DNA from 3 places in the Arthrobacter nitrophenolicus genome. Region 1 is predicted to be linked to each of the others. Evidence: riboswitches for the same ligand, from Rfam matches in the RefSeq annotation. Region 1 holds a riboswitch; each other region holds the start of a gene.
What was found. A riboswitch is a leader RNA that binds a small molecule or an ion and turns the genes downstream of it on or off. The one in region 1 is predicted to bind thiamine pyrophosphate.

Region 1 (5,499 bases):
CATCGTCCTGTCCAAGCTCGACGGCGACGCCCGCGGCGGTGCCGCGCTTTCCGTCGCGTCGGTCACCGGCAAGCCGGTCATGTTCGCCTCCACGGGTGAAGGTCTGGACGACTTCGAGCTGTTCCACCCGGACCGGATGGCCTCGCGCATCCTGGACATGGGCGATGTCCTCACGCTCATCGAGCAGGCCGAGAAGTCCTGGGACAAGGAAGAAGCCGCCCGGATGGCGAAGAAATTCGCTGACCAGGAGGACTTCACCCTGGAGGACTTCCTCGCCCAGATGCAGCAGATCCGCAACATGGGATCGATGAAGAAAATGCTCATGATGATGCCGGGTGCCCAGAACATCCGCCAGCAGCTGGAGCAGTTCGACGAGCGCGAGATCGACCGCGTGGAAGCGATCGTCCGCTCCATGACGCCGCATGAGCGCCTGGCTCCCAAGATCATCAACGGCTCGCGCCGCGCCCGCATCGCCCGCGGTTCCGGTGTCCACGTCTCCGAGGTCAACGGCCTGCTGGAGCGCTTTGCCCAGGCCCAGAAGATGATGAAGAAAATGGCGCAGGGCGGCATGCCGGGAATGCCGGGCATGCCGGGCCTTCCCGGTGCCGGCGGCGGGGCGCGGAAGAACGCCAAGAACGCACCTAAGAAGAAGGCAAAGTCCGGCAACCCGGCCAAGGCAGCCCAGGAGCGGAAGGACGCCGAGGCCCGCCGGGCCAACGCCGCCAAGGCGCTCCCGACCGGTGCAGCCTTCGGCCAGCAGTCCGGCGACTTCGACCCGTCCCAGCTGAACCTGCCCAAGGGCTTTGACAAGTTCCTCGGCAAGTAGCAGCCTCCACCGGCTGGCCGGCAGGGGATGCTTCCGCGGCACGCCCGCCGGGCATCGGCTGTTGGCCGCCCCGGGCGGCTCCCGGGGAAGTCGGTGCCGTGGAATAGGGTTGGGACATGTTCAAGCAGAGGGTAGTGTTCGTGCACGGCGCCGGAAGTTACGGTGCCGCAGCATGGCCGCGCCAGCACGGCATGGCGCTGTCCTACGATGCCCTGTTCCTGCGCCGCCACGGCTTCGATCCCGTCGCCGAACCTGTGGAATCCTCGTTCGCCGCGGATACCGCCATCGTGTTGAGGTCGCTGGCAGATGACGGGCGCGGCGCCGCCGGCGGCCACATCGTTGCTCACGCCCAAGGCGCCATCGCCGCCATGATGGCTGCCGTGGAACGGCCGGATCTCGTCTATTCCCTGACCCTCGTGGAACCGGCATGCCTGTCGCTGACGGCGGAACTGCCGGCCACGGCGGCGCACATCAGCCTCATGAAGCCGTTGTTCGAGGTGCGGCACCAGCTCAGCGACGAAGACTTCCAGCGCGAATTCGTGCGGCGGGTCTATGCCACAGACCTGCAGGAACCGGCCACCGCGGAGGAGAAGCGGTCCGCCCGGCGCCTGCGGCTGCAGGCGCCCTCCTGGGAGGCGCCGCTGCACATCGTTCCCGGGGTCCCTACCCTGGTCCTGACCGGTGGATGGGAACCGCTGTACGAGGAAATTGCCGGCTACCTCCGCGAAACCGGAGCCGTGCACCGCACTGCTGCCGGCGGGCACCGGCCGCATGATTCCCCCGACGGGGACCGGGCCGTCCGCTCCTTTATCAGCGACGTCGGCAGGGCCCGGTCCGCCCGCGCCTCCTGACGGAGCGCCCGGGCTTCCCCTCCGTCCGGCCGGCCCCCAATTGCCAGCCGGACGAAGGGGAAGGTTTCTACGGGGAGACCGCCTCGGGCAGCCGCGGCTCCGGCAGGTAGACCTTGCCGCCCGACGCCAGGAATTCCTGGCTCTTCTCCCGCATGCCGGTTGCCCGGTCCGCCAGGGCTGCCTGCGCCTCCGCGGACCCGTATTCGTCCCGGATGTCCTGGCTGATCCGCATGGAGCAGAACTTGGGCCCGCACATGGAGCAGAAGTGTGCCGTTTTGGCCGGCTCCGCGGGAAGCGTCTCGTCATGGAAGGCCTCGGCGGTCACCGGATCCAGTGACAGGGCGAACTGGTCGCGCCACCGGAATTCGAAGCGCGCCTTGGACAGGGCGTCATCGCGTTCGTGCGCGCCGGGGTGGCCCTTCGCCAGGTCCGCAGCGTGCGCTGCAATCTTGTAGGTGATGACCCCCGTCTTGACGTCGTCCTTGTTGGGCAGGCCCAGGTGTTCCTTCGGTGTCACGTAGCAGAGCATCGCGGTGCCGTAACGGGCGATTTCCGTGGCGCCGATGGCTGAGGTGATGTGGTCGTAGCCGGGTGCCACGTCGGTAACCAGGGGACCGAGGGTGTAGAAGGGCGCACCCTTGCACAGCTCCTGCTGGCGCTCCACGTTTTCACGGACCAGGTGGAAGGGGATGTGCCCGGGACCTTCCACCATCACCTGGACGTCGTACTCCCAGGCGCGCAGGGTGAGCTCGGCCAGCGTGTCCAGTTCGGCAAACTGGGCGGCGTCGTTCGCGTCGGCCGTGGCACCCGGCCGCAGACCGTCGCCAAGCGAAAACGCGACGTCGTACCTGGCGAAGATCTCACACAGCTCATCGAAGTGTGTGTACAGGAAATTCTCCTGGTGGTGCGCCAGGCACCAGCCGGCCATGATGGAGCCGCCGCGCGACACGATGCCCGTGACCCGGTTTGCAGTCAGCGGCACGTAGCGCAGGAGGACGCCGGCGTGCACCGTCATGTAGTCCACGCCCTGTTCGCACTGCTCAATGACGGTGTCGCGGAAGATCTCCCAGGTCAGCTTGTTGGCTTCGCCGTTGACCTTCTCCAGCGCCTGGTAGATGGGCACGGTACCGATCGGTACGGGGGAGTTGCGGATGATCCATTCGCGCGTGGTGTGGATGTCATCACCGGTGGAGAGGTCCATCACGGTGTCCGCGCCCCACTGCGTGGCCCACTGCAGCTTGTCCACCTCTTCCGCGATGGAACTGGTGACCGCGGAGTTGCCGATGTTGGCGTTGATCTTCACCAGGAACGCCTTGCCGATGATCATCGGCTCCGACTCAGGGTGGTTGATGTTGCTGGGAATGATGGCGCGGCCCGCCGCCAGTTCACTGCGGACCAGCTCCACGTCGCAGTTTTCGCGCAGTGCCACGAAGCGCATTTCGGGGGTGATGATGCCCTGCCGGGCGTAGTGCATCTGGGTTACCGTCCGGCCCCCGACGGCGCGGCGGGGCACCGGCTGCGCGCCCTTCCACTCGGCTGACGCGGCGCCGCGGCGGACGGCCGAGCGGCCGTCGTCGAGCAGGTTCCTGCCCCTGCCGCTGTACGCCTCGGTATCTCCCCGCCCGGCGATCCATGCTGCCCGGAAGGGCGGCAGCCCCCTCACCGGATCACTGCCTGGCCCGGCAGTCCGGTAGGTGCGGAAAGGCGGGTTCGCGTCTCCGTTGGGGGACGGTTCCAGGGAGATTTCCGTTACGGGAACCCGGATGCCCGATCCATCGTCGATGAAGGCCAGCGCATGCGACGCCAGGGACCGGGTGGCAGTTGCTGGTTTCCCCTCCGGCAGCACGTTCCCGGACTGGTTTTGGGCAGGGCTCAGCTGTTCATTTGGTGTACTCAAGGAATACTCACTTCCTTCGCCGGCATTACCCGGACAGGTTCGACGGTCGCAGGCTGCCTCAGCCCGATCTCAGCCCCTGCAGGGGCACCCGTGTGGTCAGGAACGAAGCTACCACAGCCGGTCCGCCGATCCTTGTCACAACTGCCGGTGTTAGCCTGACTGGCGACGAAAAAGGGGATCCGATGCCGGAAATCATAGAATTCAGCGGCCCTGTGCTGACCGGGCCGGCCAGCGAACACCGCGGCCTGTGGTCCGTGGACGGGGCGCTGACATTTGTCCGCCCGCAGCAGGCTCCGGGCCGGGTGCTGGACGGCTGGGTGCTGCCCGGCCTGGTGGATGCGCACTGCCACATCGGGCTGGGGCCGGAGGGTCCGGTGGACTCCGCTGCCGCGGCGGACCAGGCCCGTGCGGACCTGGCTGCCGGCACGCTGCTGGTGCGTGACGCCGGCTCGCCGGCTGACACCCGGTGGATGCAGGGCGGCCGGGACTTCCCGGTGCTGATCCGGGCCGGGCGCCATGTGGCCCGCACACGCCGCTACCTCCGCGGCTTCGCTGACGAGGTGGAACCGGAGCACCTCGTGGAGGCCGTGCGCAAACAGGCCCGCGACGGCGACGGCTGGGTCAAGCTCGTCGGGGACTGGATCGACCGCGGGGCCGGGGACCTGGCACCCTCGTTTCCTGCCGCCGTCGTCCGGGATGCTGTCCGGGCCGCCCATGACGAAGGCGCCCGGGTGACTGCCCATTGCTTCGCCGAAGACACCCTCGACCAGATGCTGGATGCGGGCATCGACTGCATCGAGCACGCCACCGGCCTCCTGCCCCGGCATCTTCCCCGGTTTGCGGAACAGGGCGTGCCGATCGTCCCCACCCTGGTCAACATCGCCACGTTCCCCGATATCGCTGCGCAGGCACGGCACAAATTCCCGCGCTACGCGGCGCACATGATGGCCCTGTGGGAGCGGCGCCTGGAGCGCGTGGGTGAGGCCTACGACGCCGGCGTGAGGATTTTCGCAGGGACGGACGCCGGCAGCGTCATCAGGCACGGGCGGATCGCCGACGAGATCCTTGCCCTGCACCAGGCAGGCCTGCCCATGGCGGCTGCGCTGGACGCCGCCTGCTGGTCGGCACGGGAGTGGCTCGGAGCGGACGGCGTGGCTGAGGGGGCGCGTGCCGACGTGGTTGTCTGCCGAAAGGATCCGCGTACCCGCCCGGAGGCCGTCCGGGACCTTTCCCACGTGGTGCTGGGAGGCCGCATCATCTCAGGGCCATAAGAAGGCTCTTGGAATAAATTGAAGCTTCAAGTAATTTTAACTGTGACAGGCCGTGTCCTCCGTGCGGCCGCCAGTACAGGGAGCATTCAATGACCGCAGAAGCCACCAGCCAGGACCTTCTTCCTGCCGACCTCACCATGGGCACCGTGATGCTCAAGGTCGGTGACATGAAGGTCATGACCGACTACTACCAGCGCGCCCTCGGCCTCGACGTTGTTGCCGAGCAGGACGGCGGCCTCTACCTCGGCCGCCTCCGGAAGCCGCTTGTCCACCTGGCGCCCGCGCCGGGGCTGAACCTTCCGGGCAGGGGGGAGGCGGGCCTCTTCCACACTGCGCTGCTGTTCGAGGACCAGGCCTCCCTCGCCGCAACCGTCGCCACCGCCGCACGCTTCAACCCGCACTCGTTCACCGGCAGCGCGGACCACCTTGTCAGCGAGGCCTTCTATTTCACCGACCCCGAAGGCAACGGCATCGAGCTGTACTGGGACCGGCCGCGCAGCAACTGGTCCTGGAACGGGACGGACGTGGTGATGGACAGCCTGGCGCTGCCGCCGCAGCGCTACCTTGAGCAGCACCTCACGGAGGAATCCCTGGAAGGACAGCACACCACCGCGGCCGGCGTCGGCCACGTCCACCTCCAGGTGGGCGACGTGC
Region 2 (5,499 bases), 320 kb from region 1:
TCAAACTCCTGGCCAATGTGGTTGACCAGCAGCGCGGCCTCCACGGTGTCCAGCGCCATCCGCTCCATCCGGGACGCCAGCTGGTCCGATCCCGCCATGATCTCGGGAAGCGACGGAAGGGCCTCACGCGCCCAGCCGGGAACGTTGCCGCCATTGCTGAGGGCCTCGCAGATCACCAGCACGAAGCGGTCCACCAGCCGCCGCAGGGGAGCGGTGGTGTGCGCGTAGGCCGCACCGATGGCGGCCTGGATGGCGGCCTCCGGGACGCTGCCGTCAAAAGCTGTATAGGAGGCGCCGCGGAACAGCATCCCCGCCGAGTGCATGATGGCGAGCTGCCGCGGTTCGGTCGGGTCCAGGCTGCGCAAGTACTCGCCATAGCTGACCTCGCCGTCCCACGGCTTTCCCAGCGCCTCGGTCTGGAGTTTGAAGTGGTTCAGGGAGCGTTCGTCCGGCGCGGGCATGGTCCGGAGGATGCCCACTTGCCCGTCCAGCATGATCTGCGCAGCGGCCATGCCCGTCATCAGCGAGATCTGCGCGTTCCAGTCCTCCACGGGCAGCTGCGGCGCGGCAGCGATGCGGTAGCCACCGTCGGGGAGCTGGACGATCTCCTGCTCCGGCATGTTCAGGCTGGCGCCGTCACGGGCACGTTCCAGCTCCACGCGCTTGAGCCCAACCTCTTTCAGCAGCTGCAGGACTGGGGATGCGCCGCCTGCGTCCAGTTGGGCCTGCGCGCCTCTGTAGCTCAGCTTGGCGCGGCTGCGCATCCGTGCCCGCCTGACGGAGGCCGAGGTGACATCGGCGTTGCCGTCCAGGCGGAAGTCCCAGACGAAGGCCGGGCACTCCTGGCCGGGCAGCAGGCTCCCTGCCCCTTCGCTGATGACCTCCGGATGCAGCGGAATCCGGCCGTCGGGGGCATAGAAGGTCTGCCCGCGGCGGCGCGTTTCCTGGTCCAGCGGTCCGCCCGGCTTCACGAACGCCGGAACGTCGGCGATGGCGTACAGCACGTGGTAGCCGCCGCCGTCGGCCTCTATGAACAACGCCTGGTCCAAATCCGTAGACGATGCCGGATCGATGGTGACGAAATCGACGCCGGTCAGGTCATGGGACGGAAGCTCCAGCGCAGCCACGGCCGCCTCGGCGTCACGGACCGCATGCTCGGGGTACGGCCCGGGAAGCTCGAGCTCGCTCCGCAGCGCGCCCAGGGCCTCTTCCAGCGCATTGTTGTGCTCGTGGACGTTGGGAGCCAGCCGATGGTGTGACACGAAAATCAGCCTAGCCCGAAGACCGCCGATTATGCAGGCCATCGGCGGGATGGACGGCAGGGCCGTGTTGCCCCGCGGACAGTTCAGGACCCGCCAGTTCAGGACCCGCCAGTTCAGGAGCCGGCAGCATCCAGAGCGGCCAGGAGTGAGGCCGCCGCTGCGGCGGGGTCCGCCGCTTCGGTGATGGCCCGCACCACCACAATCCTCCGGGCTCCCGCTGCCACCACCTCGCTGACGTTGGAGTGGTCGATGCCGCCGATGGCGAACCACGGCACCTCGTTAGCGGCTTTGGCGGTGGCTGCCGCAGCGTATTTCACCAGGTCGGGTCCCACGGCGGCCCGACCCGGTTTGGTGGGGGTGGCCCAGACCGGCCCCACGCAGAAGTAGTCCAGCCCGGCAGGTCCGGCCGTGGCAACGAGGGCCGCATCCACCTGGTCCGGAGTGTGGCTGGAGAGTCCAATGGCGGCGTTGCCGTTCAGCAAGGTGCGGGCCGCGGGCAGGGGGAGGTCCTTTTGGCCGATGTGGAACACCGGAGCGCCGGACAACACGGCGATGTCGGCGCGGTCGTTCACTGCCCACAGCCTGCCATGGCGCTGCGCGGCTTCCTTCAGGACGGCCAGCAGTTCCAGTTCCTCGGCAGCCTCGATGGCCTTGTCGCGGAGCTGGATGATATCCACTCCGCCGGCGAACGCGGCATCCACGAACTCCGCGAAGTCGCCGCGGTCACGGCGGGCGTCAGTACAGAGGTAGAGGCGGGCAGTCTTGAGCCCGGCGGTTCCCCCGGCGGTGGTGAAGGCATCGGTTGCGGAGGCGCCGGCAGCGGCAGGGGAGTGGGACACATTCATGGCTGCAAGCCTAGTTCCTCTACACTTGCCTCGTACTGCGGGAGCCTGCGGCAGCTGTCATAAAGCGCCGGGCTGAGAGGGCGTCAGAGCCGACCGCTTGACCTGATCCGGGTAATGCCGGCGTAGGGAAGGAGACACATGGGCACCCCCAACACGGCACCCCCGCAACCCACCAACGGCACCGCCAGGGCCGACGTCGCGGTCATTGGCGGCGGAGTTGTGGGCCACGTGATCGCCTGGGAGGCACTGCGCTCGGGCCGCAGCGTCGCGCTGATCGATGACGCACCCGGCAGCGGCGCCAGCTGGGCCGCCGCAGGGATGCTGGCGCCGGTGAGCGAGCTGCACTACCAGGAAGAGGACCTCCTCGACCTGATGCTCGCATCCTCGGCCCGGTGGCCCGGTTTTATCGCCGACCTGGCCGCTGCGTCCGGCGAAAGGACCGGATACCTGACGACGCCGACCCTCGCCGTGGGTGCCGACGCCGCCGACCGCCGGGCCTTGATGGATTTGCGCGCGGTCCAGCAGGCCAACGGCCTGGCTGTTGAGCCTTTGACCGTCCGCGAGGCGCGGCGGCGGGAACCGTTGCTGAGCCCCGCCATCGCCTGCGCACTTGACACCCCCGCCGACCACCAGGTGGATCCCAGGCGCCTGGTGTCCTGCCTTCGCAACGCCCTGGCGGGGGAAACTGCCCGCAGCGGCCGCGCAGCTGCGGGTGCAGTGGATGGGTATGCCGTGCCGGACAGGGCCGTTGGACTGCTGTGGGCTGATGGCACTGTTGCGGGAGTCCGGCTTGCCGGCGGCGGTACAGTCCTGGCCGGAGAAACCGTGGTGGCCAACGGACTGGATGCCGCTGCGCTGGCGGACCTGCCTGAGGGCCTGCACCTGCCGCTGCGGCCGGTGCACGGGGACATCCTCCGGCTCGCCGTACCGCAGCACCTCCAGCCGCTGGTCACGGCCACCGTACGCGGACTGGTCCGCGGTGTACCCGTGTACATCGTCCCCCGGGAGGACGGGACGGTGGTGATCGGAGCCACCCAGCGTGAGGATGCCCCCGCCAGGGGCGTTGCAGCCCCACAAGCTGCCCGGTCCGCTGCCGGAACGGTATCCGCCGGCGGTGTCCACCAGCTCCTCCGGGACGCGCAGGTCCTGGTCCCCGCCGTCGCCGAGCTGGAATTGCTGGAGTGTACGGCGCGGGCCCGGCCGGCGACCCCGGACAACGCCCCGCTCCTGGGCAGGGTGCCCGCCGCTCCAGGCTCCATCCCGGGCGGGCACATCGCGGGCCTGGTCATCGCCACCGGATTCTTCCGGCACGGCGTCCTCCTGTCACCCGCAGCCGGTGCCATCTGCCGGGACCTGATGGACGGCACAACGGACCCCCGCTGGGAGCCGTTCAACCCTGGCCGCTTCTCCGGCCGCGAATCCTCCGCTGCAAGCGTCAACATCAAGGAGACAGCATGAACATCACCCTGAACGGAAACCACCATACGGTGGCTGAGGGGGCGTCCATCACCACGCTCGTCAGCCAGGTCACCGGCCGCACCGTGGGGGCTGACGGCCAGGCCAACGACGGGAACAGGCTGGGCGTCGCCGTGGCGCACAACGCACAGGTGGTTCCCCGGAGCCAATGGTTCTCAACGGCGCTCGCCGACGGTGACGACGTCGAGCTTGTCACGGCAGTGCAGGGAGGCTGACACCATGACGGAATCCACCACCCTGACCTCCACGGCTGCACCCGGCCTGGATGATGTCCTGGTCATCGACGGCGTCCCCCTGGCGTCCCGGCTCATCATGGGAACCGGCGGCGCCCCGAGCCTGGACGGGCTTGGCGCGGCGCTCCTCGCCTCCGGCACGTCCCTGACCACCGTGGCGATGCGGCGCTACTCCACTGCGGAAACGGGCTCGCTGTTTCAGCTCCTGGTGGACCACGGCATCCGGGTCCTGCCGAACACCGCCGGATGCTTCACCGCCCGGGACGCCGTCCTCACCGCCGAACTCGCCCGCGAAGCGCTGGAAACGGACTGGGTGAAGCTCGAAGTCATTGCCGACGAACACACGCTCCTTCCCGACGCCGTCGAGCTGGTGGAGGCCACCGAACAGCTGGTCAACCGCGGCTTCAAGGTGTTTGCGTACACCAACGACGACCCCGTCCTGGCGCTGCGGCTGGAGAACCTCGGCGCCACCGCCGTGATGCCGCTGGGGGCTCCCATCGGCACGGGGCTGGGAATCCTGAACCCGCACAACATTGAGCTCATCGTCTCCCGCGCCTCGGTCCCGGTGGTCCTGGATGCCGGGATCGGTACGGCCTCCGACGCTGCCCTTGCCATGGAGCTCGGCTGCGATGCCGTGCTGCTGGCCACGGCGGTGACCCGCGCACAGAACCCGGCCCTGATGGGGGAGGCATTCAAACACGCCGTCATCGCCGGTAGGCTGGCGAAAGCGGCGGGCCGCATTCCCCGCCGCGAACACGCGCTGGCATCGTCGGCAATGGAAGGCCGGGCCGAGTTCCTCTAGCCCGGCACACGCCGGTTGATGCCCCTGGACCAAGGAGTAGCAGTGGCCGGCAAAGATGCCCTTCCCCGGGAACAGATCGACCAGGCCCTGGCAGGGCTGCCCGGCTGGCGGTACCACGACGGCGGCCTGGTCACCGTCTTCAAGACGCCGACGGCGGCTGCCGCACTCGAGCTGATTGCCGCCGTCGGACGCCTTGCTGAGGAACAGAACCACCACCCGGACCTGGACTGGCGCTACAACCGCGTCTTCATCCGCTACTCGTCGCACGACGCAGGCGGGCAGGTGACAGAACGGGACCTCGCCGCCGCGGCAGGAGCGAGCGAGGCTGCGGCCGCCGTCGGGGCGAATGCGGAACCCTCGCGCTACCCGTCCGGAAACTAGTCATCCGTTAAGCGAAGGTGGCCGCCGCCCCGGAGGGCGGCGGCCACGCGCGTTTGCGGGTTGTTCCTCTGCTAGCGGCGAAGGATGGCAGTGAGGCGCTGCGTGTCCTGGCGGGCCCGGCTGCGGCCCAGGTAAAGGACGGCGGCCACGGCGGCCGCAGTTCCCAGCACGATGGGCAGTACCCACGGAAGCCACGTCAGGCCCGGGCGGTACCCAAAGCCTGCCGCCATCAGGATGATCCAGGTCAGGGCCCCGGCAACGACGGCAACGCCGGCGGGCAGGGCGGCGCCGTACTTGGCATGCCGCCTGTCATTCGCCCAGACGATGAAGCCTGCGGCAACCGCTGCGAGCACAACGATGGTCAGGGAAAGCATGGATCTCCTAGGAACGTTCGCGGTGCCGGGGCTAGAACTGGCCGAACCCTACGCGGCGGACCTCTTCGGCGCCGATTTCCACATAGCCGAGGGCATTTCCGGGAACAATGATCAGGCGTCCCTTGT
Region 3 (5,499 bases), 1.5 Mb from region 1:
CGAGGCCGGAGTAGTGCAGTTCGTACAGGCAGAAGAGGGCCAGCTGGGCATCGTCGTCGCCGATGATGTCCGCAGTTTCCGCCAGCCGGTTCAAGGTGAGCTCCCGCAGCCCGGCCAGGGCTTCGGCCGGGCCCGCCGGCGCACCCGCCAGGACGTCGAGCAGCATGCCGCTGATGGGGCCTCGGGGTTCCGGGATTCGCATGGGATGCTCCTTGGTTTCGGGTTGTGGCGGTGCCGTCTGCGCTGGCGGCAGGTGGGTCAGGTCAGGATTTCCGGCTGCCCGCCGGGGTGGTCCGTGGCGAGAGGAGGACGGCAATGACGATCATGGCCAGCCCCAGAATGAGGTGGAGCCAGTTGTCCGCATAGTTTTCGGGGATGAAGTTGGCGGGGGTCTCGTCCCCGATGAGCAGGCCGTACAGCCACAGGACCAGGTAGATGACGCCGCCGTACGTGAGGAAGTTCCGGGCCTGCCGGTGGGTGCGTGCCATGAACAGTCCGGCGGCGCCGAACAGGAGGTGGACAAGGTTGTGGAGGACGGACACCTGGAATATGCCCAGCAGCAGGGCCCCCGAGCCGGGTCCGGCGAAGCCAAGGGAGCCATAGTTGCTGGTAATGCCCGGAACGAACCCAAGGGTGCCGGCGAACAGGAAGACGCCGGCAACGCCCAGCGCGGACCACTGCAGTGCGGTCCGGACGCCGGGTGGACGGGTGCTGACTGCCATGTCCTGGACTCCTCGTACGCGGTGGAAACAACATAGTAAGCATGATTACTAATAAAAGCTAAGCAAGCTTGGTTTCCGCGCCCGGAGCTAAGGCCGGTCAGGATGTTCCCGTCAGGCCGGTCCGGTCCAGGTGTAGGGGTTCGGGTGGTGCCCGCCGCTGCGGGCCTGGTCGTACCCCTGCTGCCATGCCTTGCCGACGGCGGACACCAGCTCGGCCAGCAGGGGATAGTAGGGATGGTCCGGGCCGATAAAGATCATCTCGTCCTCCGCCCTGTCCACCGCCGCCCGGACGGGGTTGTCAGCGGGATTGCCGGTCATGGTGCCCCGTCAGCCCCGGCGGACCGCAACACCTCACGCATGGCCTCCACCACCAGGTCATGGTCCTGCACCTGCGGCAGTCCGGATACGGTGACGGTGGCAACTGCCCCCACCCCCGTTACGTAAACGGGGATAGAGCCGCCGTGGGCCGCATAGCGGCTCTGGTCGAACCAGCCTTCGTCCTCGATCCGGCCTCCGCGCAGGCGCCCGCGAAGCCCTACCAGCAGGGAGGGCACCTCGTACCGCGCAGCGGTCCGTTGCTTCGCCCGGATCCAGTGCTCGTTGTCCGGCGTGGCGCCCGGCAGTGCCACATGGAACAGCACCTGTTCACCCTTGGTGATGTCGATCGCGATGGGCAGGCTGCGCTCCTTGCCCAGCTCCACCAGGAGGAGGCCAAGGTTGAGCGCGTCATCCATCGAGAAGCCCGGGAACTGGAGTTCGTGGATTTCACCCTCGATGCGGCCGATGAGGGCCTGCAGGGATCCCTCCGGCTGGGCGTCCTCGGAGTCCGGGTCGAACTCGGTCACATGCGGCTCATTGGCGGTCATGGCCCACAATCTACCCCTGTCCAGGTGTAAACTGGACCACGCCCAACAGGGCAATCCAACGCATCATCCAAGCAAGCAACACATAACGACAGGGGAGCGCCGCCGTCGGACCTGGCAAGGCCGGGAACCGCAGGTGGGCGCTGAGAGTGCGGACAGCCGCAGACCCTCGAACCTGATCCGGTTAGTACCGGCGCAAGGGAGTCGAGTTCTCGAAGTCCGGCAGCGGCGAAGTGCCGACTGCCGTGCTTTCCCCTCCTGTTTCCCAGGAGGATTCCATGAGCACTGCAGCAATCAAGAAGACCACCAGCAAGTCCTGGCGCGTCGTGGACATCGTGGTGGCGGCCCTGATCGCCATCGCCGGCGGCGTCATCTTCTGGGCCTGGTCCCAGGGCGCGGCCGCGGTGTCCGGCCCCATGAACGCCGTCTACCCGCCCCTGACCGGCCTGATCGCCGGCGGCTGGATGATCCCGGCCGTGCTGGGCATGCTGATCATCCGCAAGCCCGGCGCAGCCCTGTTCTGCGAGACGGTCGCAGCCACCGGTGAGCTCCTTATGGGCTCGCAGTACGGCGCGTCCGTGCTGTTCTCCGGCTTCGTCCAGGGCCTTGGCGCCGAAATCATCTTCGCGATCTTTGTCTACAAGAAGTTCAACCTGCCGGTGGCGCTGCTGGCAGGTGCTGCCGCAGGCCTGTTCTGCGGCCTGAACGACTCCTTCGCCCCGTGGGGATGGAACATCGCGTACGCCGGCGGCGACAAGCTGGCCTACATCATCTTTACCGCCATCTCCGGCGCGATCATCGCCGGTGCCCTGTCCTGGATCGCCACCCGCGGCCTGGCCAGGACCGGCGTCCTGAGCTCCTTCGCTTCCCGCAAGGCGGCAACGGAGCCCGTCTTCTCCTGATGCAGGCACCCAACCACCACGGCGCGGCCGGGGCGGTGCGGCCGGCCGCAGTCACGGCGCGTGGCTGGGGCTGGCGGCACGCCGGGCGCGCCAAGCCCGCCGTCCACGCCCTTGACCTGGACATTCTGCCGGGGGAGCGCGTCCTGCTGCTCGGACCCTCGGGCGCAGGCAAGTCCACGCTCCTGCATGCCCTCGCGGGGGTCCTGGGCGACGTGAACGACGACGGCGAGGCCGGCGATTCCGACGAGTCCGGTTCGCTCCTGGTCGACGGCGGGTCCCCCCGCGGCCAGCGCGGCCGTGCCGGCCTGATGCAGCAGGACCCCGAAACCCAGGTGGTCCTCTCCAGGGTCGGGGACGACGTCGCCTTCGGCGCCGAGAACCTCGCCGTGCCCCGCGACGCCATCTGGACTCGCGTGCACGAGGCGCTTGCCGACGTCGGGCTGTCCCACCTGCCGCTGGACCATCCGACGTCGGCGCTGTCCGGCGGGCAGAAACAGCGGCTTGCGCTGGCAGGCATCCTGGCGATGCGGCCCGGGCTGATCCTGCTGGACGAACCCACGGCCAACCTTGACCCGGCAGGTGTGCTGGAGGTCCGGGACGCCGTGGCACGCTGCCTGGACAAAACCGGGGCCACGCTGGTGGTGGTGGAGCACCGGGTGTCGGTATGGAAGGACCTGGTGGACCGGATCGTAGTCCTGCGGCCGGGCTCTGCCGCCGACCCCGCTGTCCTCCTCGACGGTCCGCCGGACCGGGTCCTGGACGAGGCCCGCACCATGCTGGCGGCCGCCGGCGTATGGGTGCCCGGCTACGTTCCGGCCACCCGTCCCCGCGCGGGCGACGCCCGGCCGGGCGCCGGAGACCTGCTGCTGGCAGCGGAAAAAACGGCTGTGTCCCGGGAACGCCCGCGCCGCAGCGGGTTCCGGAAAATCCCGCCGGTTCCGGTGCAGGAAGACATCACCGCGCAGGTGCGGGCCGGGCAGGCGCTTGCCATCACCGGGCCCAACGGCGCCGGAAAGTCCACCTTTGCCCTGACCCTCGCGGGCCTGCTGGAGCCGGTCACGGGCAAAATCTCCGCAACAACAAACCTCAGCCGGGACGCCGGAATCGACCCCTTCCGCTGGAAGGCCGAGCAGCTGATCGAGCGGATCGGTACGGTGTTCCAGGAACCGGAGCACCAGTTCGTCACCGGCAGGGTGCGCGATGAACTGCTGTTTGGCCCGCGCCACCTGGGACATGGCGAGGACCGCGTTGACGAGCTGCTGGAACGGCTGAGGCTCACGCCGCTGGTGGACGCCAATCCCTACACCCTTTCCGGCGGGGAAAAGCGGCGGCTCTCGGTGGCCACCGTCCTGGCGGCCAGCCCGCAGGTCCTGGTCCTGGACGAGCCCACGTTCGGCCAGGACGCCAACACCTGGGCCGAACTGGCGTCCTTCCTCTCGGAGCTCCTGGACTCCGGAACGGCCGTGGTATCAGTGACCCACGATGCCGAGTTCACCGCCGCCCTGGGCGGAACCGAACTGAAGCTGGCGGCGGCGGAGAAGGTGGCCCTGTGAGAAAAGGTGGCGCTGTGAGAAAGGCTGACCTGTGAGGCAGGAACTGCACCTGCGCGGCAACAACGCCCTGCTGACCCGCGCCAACCCGCTCAGCAAGCTGGCCGCCGTCATCCTGATCACTGTGGTCCTGGCACTCTCCATCGACTGGGTGTCCGCCACGGTGGCGCTGGCCTTCGAAGTCCTGCTGTTCCCGCTTGCAGGGCTCACGCCCACGCTGCTCTGGCAGCGCGGCTGGCCGCTGATCCTTGCCGCCGCCGTGGGCGGCTGGAGCACCTCTATCCTGGCGCCGGACAGCGGACGGACGCTGATCGACGTCGGCATCTGGACCATGAGCGAAGGGTCCCTGGAGACGGGACTCGGGTTCATGCTCCGCGGCCTGGCCATCGCGCTGCCGGCGGTGCTGCTGATGAGCTGCACCGATCCGACGGACCTGGCAGACGCGCTGGCCCAGAAGGCGCGCCTGCCGCACCGGTTCGTGCTCGGCACGCTGGCCGCCATGCGCCTGGTGGGCATGCTGGCTGAGGAGTGGCAGACCATTGGCATGGCGCGGCGCGCACGGGGCGTGGGGTCACGGGGCAGCGTCCTGCAACGGGTGAAAGCCACGCTGGGGCAAAGCTTCGGCCTCCTGGTGCAGGCCATCCGGCGGGCGTCGAGGCTGGCAGTCACCATGGAGGCGCGCGGATTCGGCGGCGGGACCCGCACCTGGGCCCGCGCCTCAACGTACAGCGTGCTGGATGCGTGGGTGCTGGCGGGCGGGCTGCTCATGGCAGGACTCGCCGTGGTGGCCGCCGTGTCTGCCGGCACCTGGAACATGGTGTGGCTGGGAGGCTAGGGTTCCTGGGTGCACGAGTGGTTGTAGTCGAAGCCCCGCGCCACGAACTGGGTGAGGACCACCTTGCCGCCGCCCGTTAGCGGTTCCTTGAGGCATGCCCCGGCGGCCCGGTACGCGTTGCGGGCGCCAGCCAGCCAGCTCGGCAACGGGTACAGGTTACTGGTGCTGCTGACGCTGCCCACGATCCGGCCCCACTGCAGGGACGTGGAGTAGATGCCTACTCCCTTGACATTGATGCTGTGGAAGAAGTCCGTCATGCCCTCCAGGACCGCGCGGTTGGCGTCCTTGTCGCCGGACCAGCTGTTTTCGGTCTCCACATCCAGCCACCACACATAGTCGGCGGGGTTGCTGATGCCGCGGATGTAGGCGTCGTCGTAGGCCTTGGCCCAGCCGTACATGTAGGCGCAGGCCTTGCCGTAGTTGCCCTCCCTGCAGGGGCCGTAGGGGTTGTGGACCTGCCGGCCGATGGGGTATTCGTCGCTGTCCGGCCACCAGGACCCGGAGCTGCCCGGGTTCGCGGTATTGACGTACAGCGACACAGCCGGCTGGCCGGGCAAACCGGGGGAGGAGGCTGCCCACTCAAGCTGTTCCGCCAGGCAGGGGTTGGTGTTGTTCGCGAGGCCGTTG

Region 2: it holds a riboswitch for thiamine pyrophosphate, as region 1 does, so the genes downstream of both, thiO (glycine oxidase ThiO) here and thiC (phosphomethylpyrimidine synthase ThiC) in region 1, are expected to answer to the same signal.
Region 3: it holds a riboswitch for thiamine pyrophosphate, as region 1 does, so the genes downstream of both, ACJJV6_RS06630 (ECF transporter S component) here and thiC (phosphomethylpyrimidine synthase ThiC) in region 1, are expected to answer to the same signal.

Annotation. Positions count from the first base shown of each region.
Region 1 covers NZ_CP174504.1:4,154,116-4,159,614, reverse strand. Annotated here, with positions in the region: gene ffh (signal recognition particle protein) at 1-826, shown strand, start outside; gene ACJJV6_RS19265 (alpha/beta hydrolase) at 943-1,677, shown strand; gene thiC (phosphomethylpyrimidine synthase ThiC) at 1,745-3,574, opposite strand; TPP riboswitch at 3,569-3,676, opposite strand; gene ACJJV6_RS19255 (amidohydrolase family protein) at 3,757-4,845, shown strand; gene ACJJV6_RS19250 (VOC family protein) at 4,935-5,499, shown strand, end outside.
Region 2 covers NZ_CP174504.1:229,459-234,957, reverse strand. Annotated here, with positions in the region: gene ACJJV6_RS01045 (RNB domain-containing ribonuclease) at 1-1,262, opposite strand, end outside; gene thiE (thiamine phosphate synthase) at 1,376-2,107, opposite strand; TPP riboswitch at 2,135-2,253, shown strand; gene thiO (glycine oxidase ThiO) at 2,246-3,565, shown strand; gene thiS (sulfur carrier protein ThiS) at 3,562-3,798, shown strand; gene ACJJV6_RS01025 (thiazole synthase) at 3,803-4,618, shown strand; gene ACJJV6_RS01020 (4a-hydroxytetrahydrobiopterin dehydratase) at 4,661-4,999, shown strand; gene ACJJV6_RS01015 (hypothetical protein) at 5,071-5,373, opposite strand; gene ACJJV6_RS01010 (DUF3107 domain-containing protein) at 5,405-5,499, opposite strand, start outside.
Region 3 covers NZ_CP174504.1:1,401,889-1,407,387, reverse strand. Annotated here, with positions in the region: gene ACJJV6_RS06650 (iron-containing redox enzyme family protein) at 1-202, opposite strand, end outside; gene ACJJV6_RS06645 (DUF4383 domain-containing protein) at 264-722, opposite strand; gene ACJJV6_RS06640 (hypothetical protein) at 834-1,040, opposite strand; gene ACJJV6_RS06635 (heme-degrading domain-containing protein) at 1,037-1,588, opposite strand; TPP riboswitch at 1,669-1,805, shown strand; gene ACJJV6_RS06630 (ECF transporter S component) at 1,864-2,487, shown strand; gene ACJJV6_RS06625 (ABC transporter ATP-binding protein) at 2,487-4,040, shown strand; gene ACJJV6_RS06620 (energy-coupling factor transporter transmembrane component T family protein) at 4,072-4,872, shown strand; gene ACJJV6_RS06615 (hypothetical protein) at 4,869-5,499, opposite strand, start outside.